DNA from 2 places in the Sphingomonas sp. MM-1 genome. Region 2 is predicted to be linked to the other one. Evidence: riboswitches for the same ligand, from Rfam matches in the RefSeq annotation. Region 2 holds a riboswitch; the other holds the start of a gene.
The links. A riboswitch is a leader RNA that binds a small molecule or an ion and turns the genes downstream of it on or off. The one in region 2 is predicted to bind cobalamin.

Region 1: another riboswitch for cobalamin. It lies ahead of G432_RS15725 (TonB-dependent receptor plug domain-containing protein); the one in region 2 lies ahead of bluB (5,6-dimethylbenzimidazole synthase).

The regions. Positions count from the first base shown of each region.
Region 1 covers NC_020561.1:3,276,264-3,282,414, forward strand. Annotated here, with positions in the region: gene G432_RS22660 (metallophosphoesterase family protein) at 1-101, shown strand, start outside; gene G432_RS15700 (SDR family NAD(P)-dependent oxidoreductase) at 247-1,023, shown strand; gene G432_RS15705 (tyrosine-protein phosphatase) at 1,045-2,232, shown strand; gene G432_RS15710 (TetR/AcrR family transcriptional regulator) at 2,363-3,052, shown strand; gene G432_RS15715 (sterol desaturase family protein) at 3,077-3,988, shown strand; gene G432_RS15720 (hypothetical protein) at 3,985-4,407, shown strand; cobalamin riboswitch at 4,509-4,754, shown strand; gene G432_RS15725 (TonB-dependent receptor plug domain-containing protein) at 4,929-6,151, shown strand, end outside.
Region 2 covers NC_020561.1:1,600,303-1,606,453, reverse strand. Annotated here, with positions in the region: gene G432_RS07815 (RHS repeat-associated core domain-containing protein) at 1-175, opposite strand, end outside; gene G432_RS07810 (hypothetical protein) at 531-776, shown strand; gene G432_RS07805 (metallophosphoesterase family protein) at 780-1,562, shown strand; gene G432_RS07800 (PEPxxWA-CTERM sorting domain-containing protein) at 1,608-2,153, opposite strand; gene G432_RS07795 (hypothetical protein) at 2,405-2,767, shown strand; gene G432_RS07790 (2'-5' RNA ligase family protein) at 2,883-3,458, shown strand; gene G432_RS07785 (VOC family protein) at 3,462-3,887, opposite strand; gene G432_RS07780 (alkylphosphonate utilization protein) at 3,914-4,222, opposite strand; gene G432_RS07775 (DUF1428 domain-containing protein) at 4,406-4,759, shown strand; cobalamin riboswitch at 4,805-5,010, shown strand; gene bluB (5,6-dimethylbenzimidazole synthase) at 5,107-5,772, shown strand; gene G432_RS07765 (ABC transporter substrate-binding protein) at 5,753-6,151, opposite strand, start outside.

The DNA.
Region 1 (6,151 bases), 1.7 Mb from region 2:
GGGAGCCCCGGATCGTCAACATCCGGCTGGACGGCTTCTTCGACAAGCAGGGGCCGGCCAGGGCGGCCGCTCCCGCCGAGGTGGCGGCCGCAAATCCCTGACTATCGCGATAGGGCCGGCGGGTGGATCAGGGCCATGAAATCCGCTCCTTCCCCCGCGACAGGCCCCGCCGGCTCCGCCATCATCGCCGGAGCAAGGGGGACCGGCCGACCCATGAAAGGACATGCAATTGGAAGGAATGACTGAATGACGCTTGCACCCGCGCTGGGATCCCCCGCCAGCCCCGTGATCGTGACCGGCGGCGCATCCGGCATCGGGCTCGCCTGCGCCCAGGCGCTGGCCGCCGTGGGCCGCCCCGTGGCCCTGTGGGACATCAACGGCGCTAAGGCGGCCGATGCCGCCGCCGCCATCACCGCAGCCCATGGCGTCGCCGCCATCGGGGTCGCCGCCGACCTGCGCGATCTGGGCGCCATCGGCCCGGCGCTGGACGCCAGCCGCGCCGCCATCGGCGCGCCGGGGGGGCTGGTGCACGCCGCCGGCGTGGTCGACACCGCGTCGATCGACGGGCTGACGCAGCAGAGCTGGGACGAGGGCATCGCCATCCATCTGCGGTCGCTGGCCTTCATCACCCAGGCCATCCATGCCGATCTGAAGGCGCAACCGGGATCGGCCATCGTGGCGATCGCATCGATCAACGCCACGCTCGGCAATGCCATGAACCCGATCTACAGCGCGGCCAAGGGCGGCATCCTCTCGCTCGTCCGGTCGATGGCCGATCGGCTGGCGCGGGACGGCGTCCGCGTCAATTCGGTTTCGCCGGGGCAGATCCGCACGCCGATGATGCAGCCGGCGCTCGATGCGCTGCCCGAACGCTGGTTCGAAAACCGCATCCTGCTCGACCGGGTCGGTCAGCCGAAGGAGATCGGCCGCGTCGTGCGCTTCCTGCTTTCGGACGAGGCAAGCTACGTCACGGCGGCCGAAATCGTCGTGGACGGCGGCAATATCTCATCCCAGCGGGTGTGAAATAAGCAAGAGGAGAGGGGAATGACGGATCAGCAGGCGAGGCGCGCGGGGGCATTCCGCGCGGCGATCGCGCTGGCGCTGGCGGCGGCGCTGCCGGCGCTCGCGGGTTGCGCGGGCACGGCGGCGGAGCGGCCGGCCGCCGCCGCCGACCAGCGGCAGAGCGGCGTCATTCCCTTCACCGTCGCCGCCGTGGTGCAGGAGGATGGGGGCTATCACCTGCGCTGGACCGCGCCGGGGGCCGGCAAGGTGACCGTCTATGCCGGGCACGATCCGGCGGCGATCCCGCGCGACAGGGCCGTGGGGCAGGGCGGGGCGGACGGCGACCTGCGCGTTTTCGGGCTCGAGCCGGGGCGGCGCTGGTTCTTCGCGCTGGTGCCCGATCAGGGCGCGCCGCTGGTGGTGGCCGATCGCGGGCTGCATCTGCCGACGGCCCATAATCTGCGCGACATAGGCGGTTATCGCACCGCCGACGGCCGCTGGGTGAAGATGGGGCTGATCTACCGATCGGACCAGCTCGACAGGTTGAGCGATGCCGATCTGGCGGCGATGGGGGAGGGCGGCCTCGGCATCCGCCTGGTGGCCGACCTGCGCACCGTGAGCGAGCGCCAGCGCGAGCCCGATCGCCTGCCGACGGGCGCCGAGCCGATCGTGCTGGACGTGGCGGCGGACAGCAAGGGCACGCTGGGCGGCGACATGCGCAAGGCGGGCGAGGCGATCGCCGCCGGCAAGGGCGCCGAGATGCTGGTGGCGGCCAATCGCGATTTCGTGTCGCTGGATAGCGCGCGGACATCCTACCGCGCGCTGCTGGAGAAACTGGAGGCGCCGGAGGCCGGCCCCACGCTCTACCACTGCACCGCCGGCAAGGACCGCACCGGCTGGGCGACGGCGGTGATCCTGACCCTGCTCGGCGTGCCGCGCGAGACGGTGATGGCCGATTATCTCGCCAGTAACGATTATCTGCGCGCCAAGAATGAGGCGACCTATGCCATGCTGGCCAAGGCGGCTGGGGCGGGGCCGCTGCCCGGCGGGCTCGATCGGGCGAAGCTGGAGCCGGTGCTGGGCGTGCGGCCCGAATATCTCCAGGCGGCGTTCGACGAGGTGGAGCGGGCTTATGGTTCGTTCGACGCTTATGTGAAGAACGGCCTGGGCCTGAGCGACGCCGATGTGGCGGCGCTGAAGGCGCGTTACCTTACCGGCCTTCCTTCCTGATCTGATCCCGCCGGACTTTCCCGAAACGGCCATCCGATTAACAGTCGGATGGCCGTTTTCGTGATCCCGGATCATCTTGTATGCCGTATAATATATGGCATAGAGAAAAGATGATCCGGGCGATGATTCCATGACGGCGCAGCCTTTGAAGGGCGATGCGCGCAGGGGGCGGCGGCCCCGGCATTCGCGCGAGGCGATCCTCGCCGCGGCGGTCGAGTTGATGGAGCGGCAACCCGACGCGCCCTTCTCGCTCAACGCGCTGGCCCGTGAGCTGGGCGTGACGCCGATGGCGATCTACACCTATTTCGGCAGCAGCAACGATCTGCTGCAGGCGCTGACCGAGCATGTGCTGAAGGGGCTGGTGATCCCGGTGGCGGAGGATGCGACGCCCGCCGAGGCGATCGCCGCCTGGTGCCACGCGGTGCGCGCCTTCTTCCTCAACCATCCCCCCCTCATCACCATGCTGACCTGGGAGGGCGGCCAGGCATCGATCGCGTGGCTGGATCGCACGCTGGTGCTGGTCGAGGCGCTCCGGCGGCTGGGGCTGGAGGGCGATGCGCTTTCCCGCGCCGTGCTGTGGGTGTGGGGCGTCATCATGAGCGGGATCAACCTGGAACTGCACAATCGCGCGGCGCGATATCGGATCGCGCCGGAGGCGGTGGAGGAGATCGACCCCCGCGTGCGCGAACCCATCCGCACGATGATCGGGATGGTCGAGCGGCCGGGGCATTTCGACGATTTCTACGATTATCAGGTGGCGCGGCTGATCGATGCGATCACCGCCATGACGGCGGCGCCATCAGGGGACCAACCGGCATAAGCGAGAAGAAGGCGGGTTAGAGGGATGGAAGGCGATCTGGCGACGACGGTGGCGAAGGCCATCACCATATATGGCACGGGGGCGGGCATATTCCTGCTGTTCTTCGTGATATCGGAGATTTTCCTGCGCTGGCGCGAGGGCAAGCGGCCGCTGGGCGGCGAGGGGCTGGCCAATATCGTGCTGTTCCCCTTCGGCCCGCTCCTGGAGGCGGTGATCCTGAACGGGCTGCTGATCGCGGGAATGTTCATGCTCTACAACATCACGCCGCTGCGCGTGCCGGTGGAGCTGTGGACGCTGCCCATCTACTTCCTCGTCGGCGAATTCGGCTATTACTGGTTCCACCGCATCGGCCATGAGGTGCGCATCCTGTGGGCGGACCATTCGATCCACCATTCGGCCGAGATCTACGACTTCACCGTCAACCTGCGGCACACGCCCTTTTCGACCGTGTATCGCTTCATCGCCTGGGGGCCGCTGGCGCTGCTGGGCTTCAACCCGCTGGTGCTGGTGCTGATCGCGATGAGCGCGCCGGCCTTCCAGTCGCTCTGCCATACCGAGCGGGTCGGCCGGTTCGCGCCCTGGTTCGAATGGCTGTTCTGCACGCCCAGCAACCATGCCGTGCACCATGCCAGCAACCCGCTCTACATCGATCGCAACTATGGCGGGCTTCTGAACATCTGGGACCATGTGTTCGGCACCTATCAGCGGCTGGAAGATCATACGCCGCCCGTCTACGGCCTGACGCGGCCGGTGAATTCGAACAATCCCGGCACGATCCTGCTGCATGAATTCCGCTACCTCGCCCGCGATTTCCGCGCCGCGCCGGATTGGCGGACCAGGCTGAACGTGCTGTTCGGCAAGCCGGGCAAGACCTTCGAGGCGGACGGGCCGGGCAAGGGCATGCGGCCGGCGGCCGGGCTGGAGGCGGCGGAATGACGCCGCCGGACGCCTGGACGATCGCGGCCGTCATCGCCTTTCTCGCGCTGCTGGCGAGCCTGCGCCTTTCGGTGCCGGCGCTGGAGGGCAGCCGGCTGGCCGGCTTCATCGCCCATCCCGCGCTGCTGCTGCCGCTGGTGCTGGCCGTGCCGATGACGGTGGGCCTGATGATGACCGGCGCGGTGCCGGTGGCGCCGCTCAGCGCGCGCGACATGGTGATGGCCGATTACGGCTATTGGGCGGGCATCGCCGCGCTGATCACCGTCGCCACGGCCGAGCTGTGGCTGCTGTGGACGCCCAGCATGGTCGCCCGCCGCTTCGCCAGGCCGGAATCGCGGGAGGCGCTCAAGGGGCTGCCGATCCTGAACCTCGCCTTCGGCGCCGGCTTCCTGGCGCTGGTGTGGAACGCCTGGAGCTGAACGGGCAAGGGGCGGCGCCCGGAGCGCTTCCCCTCCACCCGAAAAGGGTTGGACATTCCCCCATATTTTCCTAAGGAACTGCGCGAAGGCATCCGAAACGATGCCTTCATGATCGCGCCGGTGCCCCGAGAGGGGCTTAATAGGGAATGCGGTGCGGGCGGCCTCGGCTGCCCAAATCCGCGGCTGTCCCTGCAACTGTAAGCGGCGAGCGCGATGCATATCGCCTGCCCCCGATGACCGGGGCGGGCAGCCACTGGGCCGGACGCTAAATCATGCGAGGCCTGGGAAGGCCGTGCATCAAGCGATGACCCGCGAGCCAGGAGACCTGCCGGCGTCTGGTCGCTCTTGCTGTGGCCCAGGGGCTGGCCGTGGCACGGAACTCCGTCTGAGCGACGCATGTGCGGCGGGGGCCGCACCGGTTCGCGTGCCCGGCGCCAATGGCGTTCGCCGGCCATGCGCGCCGGCCGTTCGCGCGGACGCTCCCGTCAGGTTCGCTGACGCCGGACGGGGGCCTTGCCCGGATGTATTCCCAATTCGTTTCCAGGGCGGCGCTTGCCGCCGTCATCGCCTGTTCCAGCCAGATCGCCCACGCCGGGGAGATGGAGGACATCATCGTCACCGGCGCGGGGCTGGAGCAGACCCTGCCGCAGGAGATTGCGCGCTACGGCAGCGCGATCGAGGTCGTCACCGAACGGCAGGTGCGCGACAGCGGGGCCATGGACGTGGCGACGGCGCTGCAATCCGTGCCCGGCCTCTATATCCGCCCGGCGAGCGGGCCGTTCAGCTATGTCGACCTGGCCTTGCAGGGATCGCGCACCAAGGACGTGCTGTGGACCGTCGACGGCATCCGCATCAACAACCGGCTTTATGGCGGCACATCGCCCAACGACACGCTGCCCGCCAGCATGATCGAGCGGGTGGAGGTGCTGAAGGGCGGAGAGAGCCTGTTCTACGGCACGCAGGCGGCGGCGGGCGTGATCAACGTCGTCACCCGATCGTTCACCGACGATTTCAACGGCCAGGCCAATGGCAGCGTCGACAGCCGGGCGGGCACCAGCCTGGACGGCTATGTGCGGGGCAGCATCGGCCGGCACCGGTTCGTGGCCTATGCATCGCACAACCGGGCGGAGGGATATCGCCCGTTCACCGAGATGGAACCCAGCGCCACCGACCGCAGGCGCGGCTATGACGTCTGGTCCGTCGGCGGCAAATATCAATATGATTTCGGCGGCGATATCGCCCTGAACCTGCAATATCAGCACACCGAAGCGAACCTGGACAACGCCAACGCCACGCTGGTGCGCGAGAGCCGCAACGATCGCAACGAGGAGATCGCCAGCGTCCGGCTGGACTATACCGGCAGCGACGCGATCCAGTTCTTCCTGAAGGGCTATTATCACGACTGGAAGACCGCCTATGTGCAGATCCGCAACGATCTGGCGACGGGCGAGCCGATCACCATCTTCCCGCCCGGCACCTTCTGGGGATATCGCGATTACGGCGCCAGCGCACTGGTGAAGATGCGGCCGCATCGCGGCCTCGAATATCTGGTCGGCTATGATTACCAGAAATTCAACGGCCGCGATGATGTGCTGCTGATCGGCAAGACGCGCGAGAATGTGCATGCCGGCATCTTCCAGGTGCGCACGACGGACGATCTTTCGCGCCGCGCGCGGCTGGCGGCGGGCCTGCGCTACAACGAGACCGGCGGGGCGAAGAAGACGGTGTGGAACGTCACCGGCCG
Region 2 (6,151 bases):
CTACCGACCGCGTTTGGGTGACATTGCCGCGAGCGTCATAGGTAAATTGGGTATAGTTTCCCTCCGGCGCGGTCACTCGTGTTACCCGGCCAAAACTGTCGCGCTGATAGCTGGTCGTTCTGTTCAGAGCATCGGTATCGCTAATCACCCGGCTCGTTGCAATGTCTGACGTCACGGTGCGCTGAGCCGACAGCGGCCCGCTACGCTGCGTCGTCCGGATACCGCTCGCATCCAAATAGGTATAGGTCCAGGCAACTCCTTCATTTGTGACAGTGGATACGCGACCATTTGCGTCATAAGCGATCGTGATAGTGTCATTCGTTGCGCCAGGCCGACGCACTCCGGAGATACGACCTGAGGTGTAAGTGAAAGAAAAATTGTTTCCGAGGGCATCGCCGGAAACATCACTGCTGCCGCGAGCAAACGGCCAAGCCTGTGTAAACGTGCAATTTAGAGTGATGGGGTCGCAATAATCAACAGCGTTATTGATTGCCTGTGCCCCATATAGCGTCTGCCAGCGCTGCGAGGGGATGAATGAGAATCGCGAGGCATGGTGCCTCCGTCCCGCCGTGCTGGCGGCGGACCGGGGCCTGCGCGATGCCTATGCCGATGCCATCCGCACCGGCGTGGAACGTTCGACCCTCATCTCCTATCGCAAGCGCTGGGCGCGGCTCCGCAATCGATCGTCGGACGAGCCGCGCTACCTGATCGGCAGCTATCGGGCGCTCGCCGAAGAACTCGCCTCTCTCAGCGATCAGGCCCGCATGGGGCGCTGAACGATGGCCTTGGCCCCTCCGCCTTCCGCCGCGCCGGTCCGGCCGGGCAGTGTCGAGGGCGGGCTGGTCTATGCGATCGGCGACGTCCATGGCTGCTACGATCAGCTTTGCGGCTTGCTCGGCCGCGTCATGGAGGACATCGCTGGTCGCGGCGCGGGGCGCCGGCCGATCCTCATCTTCTGCGGCGACTATATCGATCGCGGCCCGCAATCCGCCGAGGTGCTCGACGCGCTCTGCTGGCTGGATCGGCGCGCAGGGTTCGAGCTTCATCTGCTCAAGGGCAATCACGAACAGGCGCTGCTCGATTTCCTGGAAATGCCGGAGGATGGCGAGGGCTGGCTGGAATTTGGCGGGGTGGCGACGCTCGCCTCCTATGGCGTGGCGCCGCCCGCCGCCGATCTCGGCCCGCAGGATTTCCGCCGCGCGCGTAACGAGCTTCTGGATCGGATGCCCGCCGGCCATCTCCGCCTGCTCCAGCGGCTCGAGCTGATCGTCAGCCTCGGCGATTACGCCTTCGTCCATGCCGGCATCCGCCCCGGCATTGCGCTCGACCGGCAGGACGAGGACGACCTCCTCTGGATCCGCCGCGATTTTCTCGACGCCGCCGGCCCGCATGAAAAGATCATCGTCCACGGCCATAGCTGGGCGGACGCGCGCCCGGATATCGGCCCCCACCGCATCGGCATCGATACCGGCGCCTACCAGACCGGCGTGCTGACGGCCCTGCGGCTGGAGGATGGCGGGATCCAGGCGATCCAGTTCGGGGCGGAAGAGCGCCTGTCCTGATGGAGGCCCGCGCCACCGCAATGGCGGCGCGGGCCAACCGATATCTCAGGCGAAGGAAACGGAGGTGCGCGGGCGGCGGCGCATCGCCGCGCCCGTCAGGCCGAAGCCCGCGATCATCATCGCCCAGCTGGCGGGTTCAGGAACCGCGGCGGGGATCGCCAGCGTCAGGTTGGCGCCGGTCGAATGCTTCACGGCTACGCCCGCCTCGGAATAAGCCAGATCCCAGGTCTTGAGCGTGAAGGGGTTGAACGTCAGGTAGAAATCCTCGGTCGTGCCCTGCACGCCTTGCCCGAACGGATTGTTGACGTTGCCCCACAGGATGAAGGCGTCTGGGCTGCCCTTGGCGTTGTTCGGCGACAGGAAGGCGGTCGCGGTCGTGTAGACGGTCGATCCGATGGTGAAGGCGATGCTTTCCAGCGAAGCGGTCTGGGTGTCGGCGTCCTGGAGGAGGGTGAAGCTGCCCGTCACCGTCTTCGAATTGTCGTTCAGGAGGCCCTGGAAATTATAGGTCTGCACCACGGCCGCGGCCTGTGCGGCGCCTCCCGAGGCAAGAGCGGTCAGCAGCCCGAGCGTAGATACGATCGTCTTCATGTCTGTCTCCCAATGCGGAACTCATGGCCCCACCACGAATTCCGCCGAGGGTTAGCGGCCGCCCGTGACTCCAGCGTGACGATCCTAACGATTTGTTAACCCTGTTTTTCGGAACGGGCCGGGCACCGGCATCAAGGCCGTCCGCGCGGCGGCGTGCGGCGGGGCGGGCGCAACCACTTGGCCCCAGCATCGTTACGCTGGTGGAACCGGGGCCTGGTTCGTCGGCGCCCCGCGACAGAGGAGGGTTCAGGATGGTCAGGCCGATTATCGCCGTTGCCTTGCTTGCCTTGCCGCTGGTGGCCTGCGGCCCGAAACAGGAGGAGAAGGCCACCACCAACATCGTCGTTCCCGAAGGCGACTATGCGGAGCGGCTGCATGGCATGACGGAGAATGAGCGCAACGCCGTATTCTACCGCGCCATCCATGATGCCGGCCGCCCCTGCCAGCAGGTGCGCGAATCCACCGCGATCGCGCCGATCAAGGATGCGCCGAGCTGGGTCGCCACCTGCGAAGATGGCGGCCGCTGGGTCATCATCCTCGGCAAGGCCGGGATCGCCCAGGTCACCAACGCCGCCGAGCTGGAGGCCGCCACCGGCGGGACCGGCACGCCCTGAGCCGAGGCGCGACGGGATCGGGCGGATGGACGGATCCGCCCGATCCCGCCGGGCTGGACAATCGCGGTTGAGAACATATCATGAACATCCATGATGTTCGATTCGGGTGCGTGCCATGTCCGTCGCCAGTCCGGCCGGGTCCGTCGATCCGGTCCGCCACCGCTTCTTCTATGCCCTGCTGCCGCCGGTGGTGCAGGCCTACAGGATCGATCAGGAAGCGCTCCGGCGCGGCGGCGATCATCATCGGGTGCGGATGGAGCATCTGCACATGACGATGGCGATCCTCGACGATCATGCCAGCTATCCCGAATGGCTCGAACAGCCGCTGGCGGCGGTGGGGGAGGCGATCCGGGCGGCGCCGGTCGCGATCGATCTCGATCGGGTGGTCGGCAGCAACCGATCGGTGGCGTTGCGGCCGGGCAAGCGCAACCGGGCGCTTGGCGATCTCCACCGCCAGATCGATGCCGGGCTGCGGAGGGCGGGCGTGATGCCGCGCGAAGGCTATGGCTTCAGCCCGCACCTCACCCTCTTCTACCGCATCGGCGCCCCCTTCACCGAGGCGGTCGAGGGCTATCGCTGGGTGGCGCGCGAGCTGGTGCTGGTCCACAGCCTCGTCGGCCTCACCCGCCATCGCATATTGGGCCGCTGGCCGCTCAGGGCCGATCCGGGGCCGCAGCTCAGCCTGTTCTGATGCTCAGAGCCAGCCCGGCGTATGGGCATATTCCAGCTTGATGCCGTCCAGGTCCTCGAAGAACAGGGCATAATAATCGCCCGAATATTGGGGATAATGCGCCGGCGGATCGAGCACCTTGATCCCCTGCTCCACCAGCAGGGCGTGGAGCCGGTCCACATCCTCGCGGCTTTCCGCCCGCCAGGCGATATGCTGCACGCCGGGCGCATAGCGGCGATAGCCATGGTCCTTCAGCGCCGGATCGCAGGGGATGAGCCCCAGCGACGCGCCGCGTCCCTCGGCCGGCAGGTCCCATTCCGCGCCGCTGCCGCCGGATACCCGGCGGTAGCCCATATATTCCAGCACCGGGCCATAGACGCGGATCGATGCCTCGATATCGCTCACGCACAGGTCGATATGGTGGAATGCCCCGCGATTGGTTCCGGCCATATCGATCTCCCTGTCGCGGCTATGCCTCAGCGCTTCTTCACGAACTCCGCGCGCAGCACCAGGCCCTTGATGCCGTCGTGGCGGCAATCGATCTCCTGCGGGTCGCCGGTCAGCCGGATCGACTTGATGAGCGTCCCGCGCTTCAGCGTCTGGTTCGCGCCCTTCACCTTCAGGTCCTTGATCAGCGTCACCTGGTCGCCGTCCGCCAGCACATTGCCCACCGCGTCGCGCACCTCGACGCCGCCATCGGCCGCGGTCGGGCGGGCCGCCGCTTCCGCCGGGCTGATCCATTCGCCCGTCGCCTCGTCATAGATATAGTCTTCGTCGCCGCTCATGTCGTTCCACCTTGTCCTTGAAGCGGGAAGCCCTAGCGGCACCGGCCGCTTCCCGCCACCCGCGCAGCATAGCATCCGTCCCGCCCGCCGGGAACCGCCGGCTCCGCCCGGCCGTTGCCTTGCCCATGCCGGAAGATGCGCGCCGCCGTCCTTCGCTGCGGCGGCCATGGAGAGGATGCCGTGATGCCCTATGTCGATGGATATGTGCTTGCCGTGCCGGTCGAGAAGATCGACGAATATCGCGAGATGGCCGTCCGCGCCGGGGAGGTGTGGAAGGAGCATGGCGCGATCGCCTATGTCGAATGCGTGGCGGACGACGTGCCTTATGGCGAGCTGACCTCCTTCCCCCGCGCCGTGCAGCAGAAGGAGGGCGAGACCACCATATTCTCGTGGATCACCTATCCGTCCCGCGAGGCGCGGGATGCGATCAACGCCAAGGTGATGGCCGATCCCCGGCTGAAGGGCCAGATGAATCAGGCGCCCTTCGATCCCCGGCGGATGATCTTCGGCGGCTTCCGTTCGATCGTGGAGCTGTGAGCCGCGTCGAGATGTGATTGGCGAAAGCCGGCGAACAGGATAAGGCGCAGGGCACACGCGCCGGTGCCCCTTCGGGGGCTTCGAAAGGGAATGCGGTGCGGGCGGGTTTTCCGCCTCATTCCGCGGCTGACCCTGCAACTGTAAGCGGCGAGCCCGTGGGCCACATGCCATTGGGGATATCCTCCCCGAGAAGGCGGCCCGCCCGGCCCTGACCCGCGAGCCAGGAGACCTGCCGGCGTGATGTCGCTCTTGCCCCGGCCCAGGGACTGGCCGTGGCGCGGTGCTCCGTCTGGGCGACGTGGGGCGGCGGGCGATGCCGTCGCGGTCGTTTGGGCGGGAGGGAGCATTTGGACGGGACGGCGGGCGGCGCGGACGGGCCGCATTTCGATGAAGGGTTCCGGCACGGGCTGGGCCAGCTTCTGGCCTGGCGGCGCGACGTGCGCCATTTCCGGCCCGATCCGCTGCCACCCGGCCTGCTCGATGAGCTGCTGGCGCTCGCGCAGCTTGCGCCCTCGGTCGGCAATGCCCAGCCTTGGCGCTTCGTCACCGTCGATTCGACCGCGCTGCGCGCGGCCCTGGCGGACCATGCCGATGCGGAAGCGCGGCGGGCGGAGGCGGCGCTTGTTGCCGATGCCGCCCGGCTGGATCTCTATCGCTCGCTCAAGCTCCACGGCCTGCGCGAGGCGCCCGGCGTGCTGGCGGTCTTCTCGGATGACGGGCCGGAGGCCGGGCACGGCCTCGGCATCGCCACCATGCCGGAGGCGCTGGCTTATTCCACGGTGATGGCGATCCACACGCTGTGGCTCGCGGCGCGGACGCGGGGCATCGGCCTCGGCTGGGTATCGATCGTCGATCCGGCGGCGGTCCGCGCCATGCTCGACCTGCCCGATCGCTGGCGGATGATCGCCCTGCTCTGCATCGGCTATCCGCTGGCGGCCTCCGACGTGCCCGAGCTTGAACGGCGGGGCTGGCAGGGCCGGCAGGACTGGCGGGTCAACGTCGTTGCGCGCTGAGCTGCCGTGCGCCGCGGATGCGGCCGACCTGCTCGGCCAGGCTGCGCGCCGCCGTCACATAAGCGGGGCCGCCGCACACCGTCCATGCCTGGGGCAGGGCGATGCGCGCAATGCGGCTGAGCGCCGGATGGTGCAGCATCTCGGTGCCCTGGTCGGCGACGGTGCCGGTCGCGCTTTCGACGATCAGATAATCGGGCGCGGCCGCCACCATCTCCTCCAGCGAAACCCGCGCCAGCGGGCCCTTGCCCAGCTTGCCGGCCAGATTGACCAGCCCCACCCGCGCCATCAGGTCGTCGATCAGCGTGCCCGTGCCGGTCATGTAGCCGCGCCGCTGGTAATAAGCGGCGACCTGGCCGTGCCCGTTCGCGGGGATGATCGC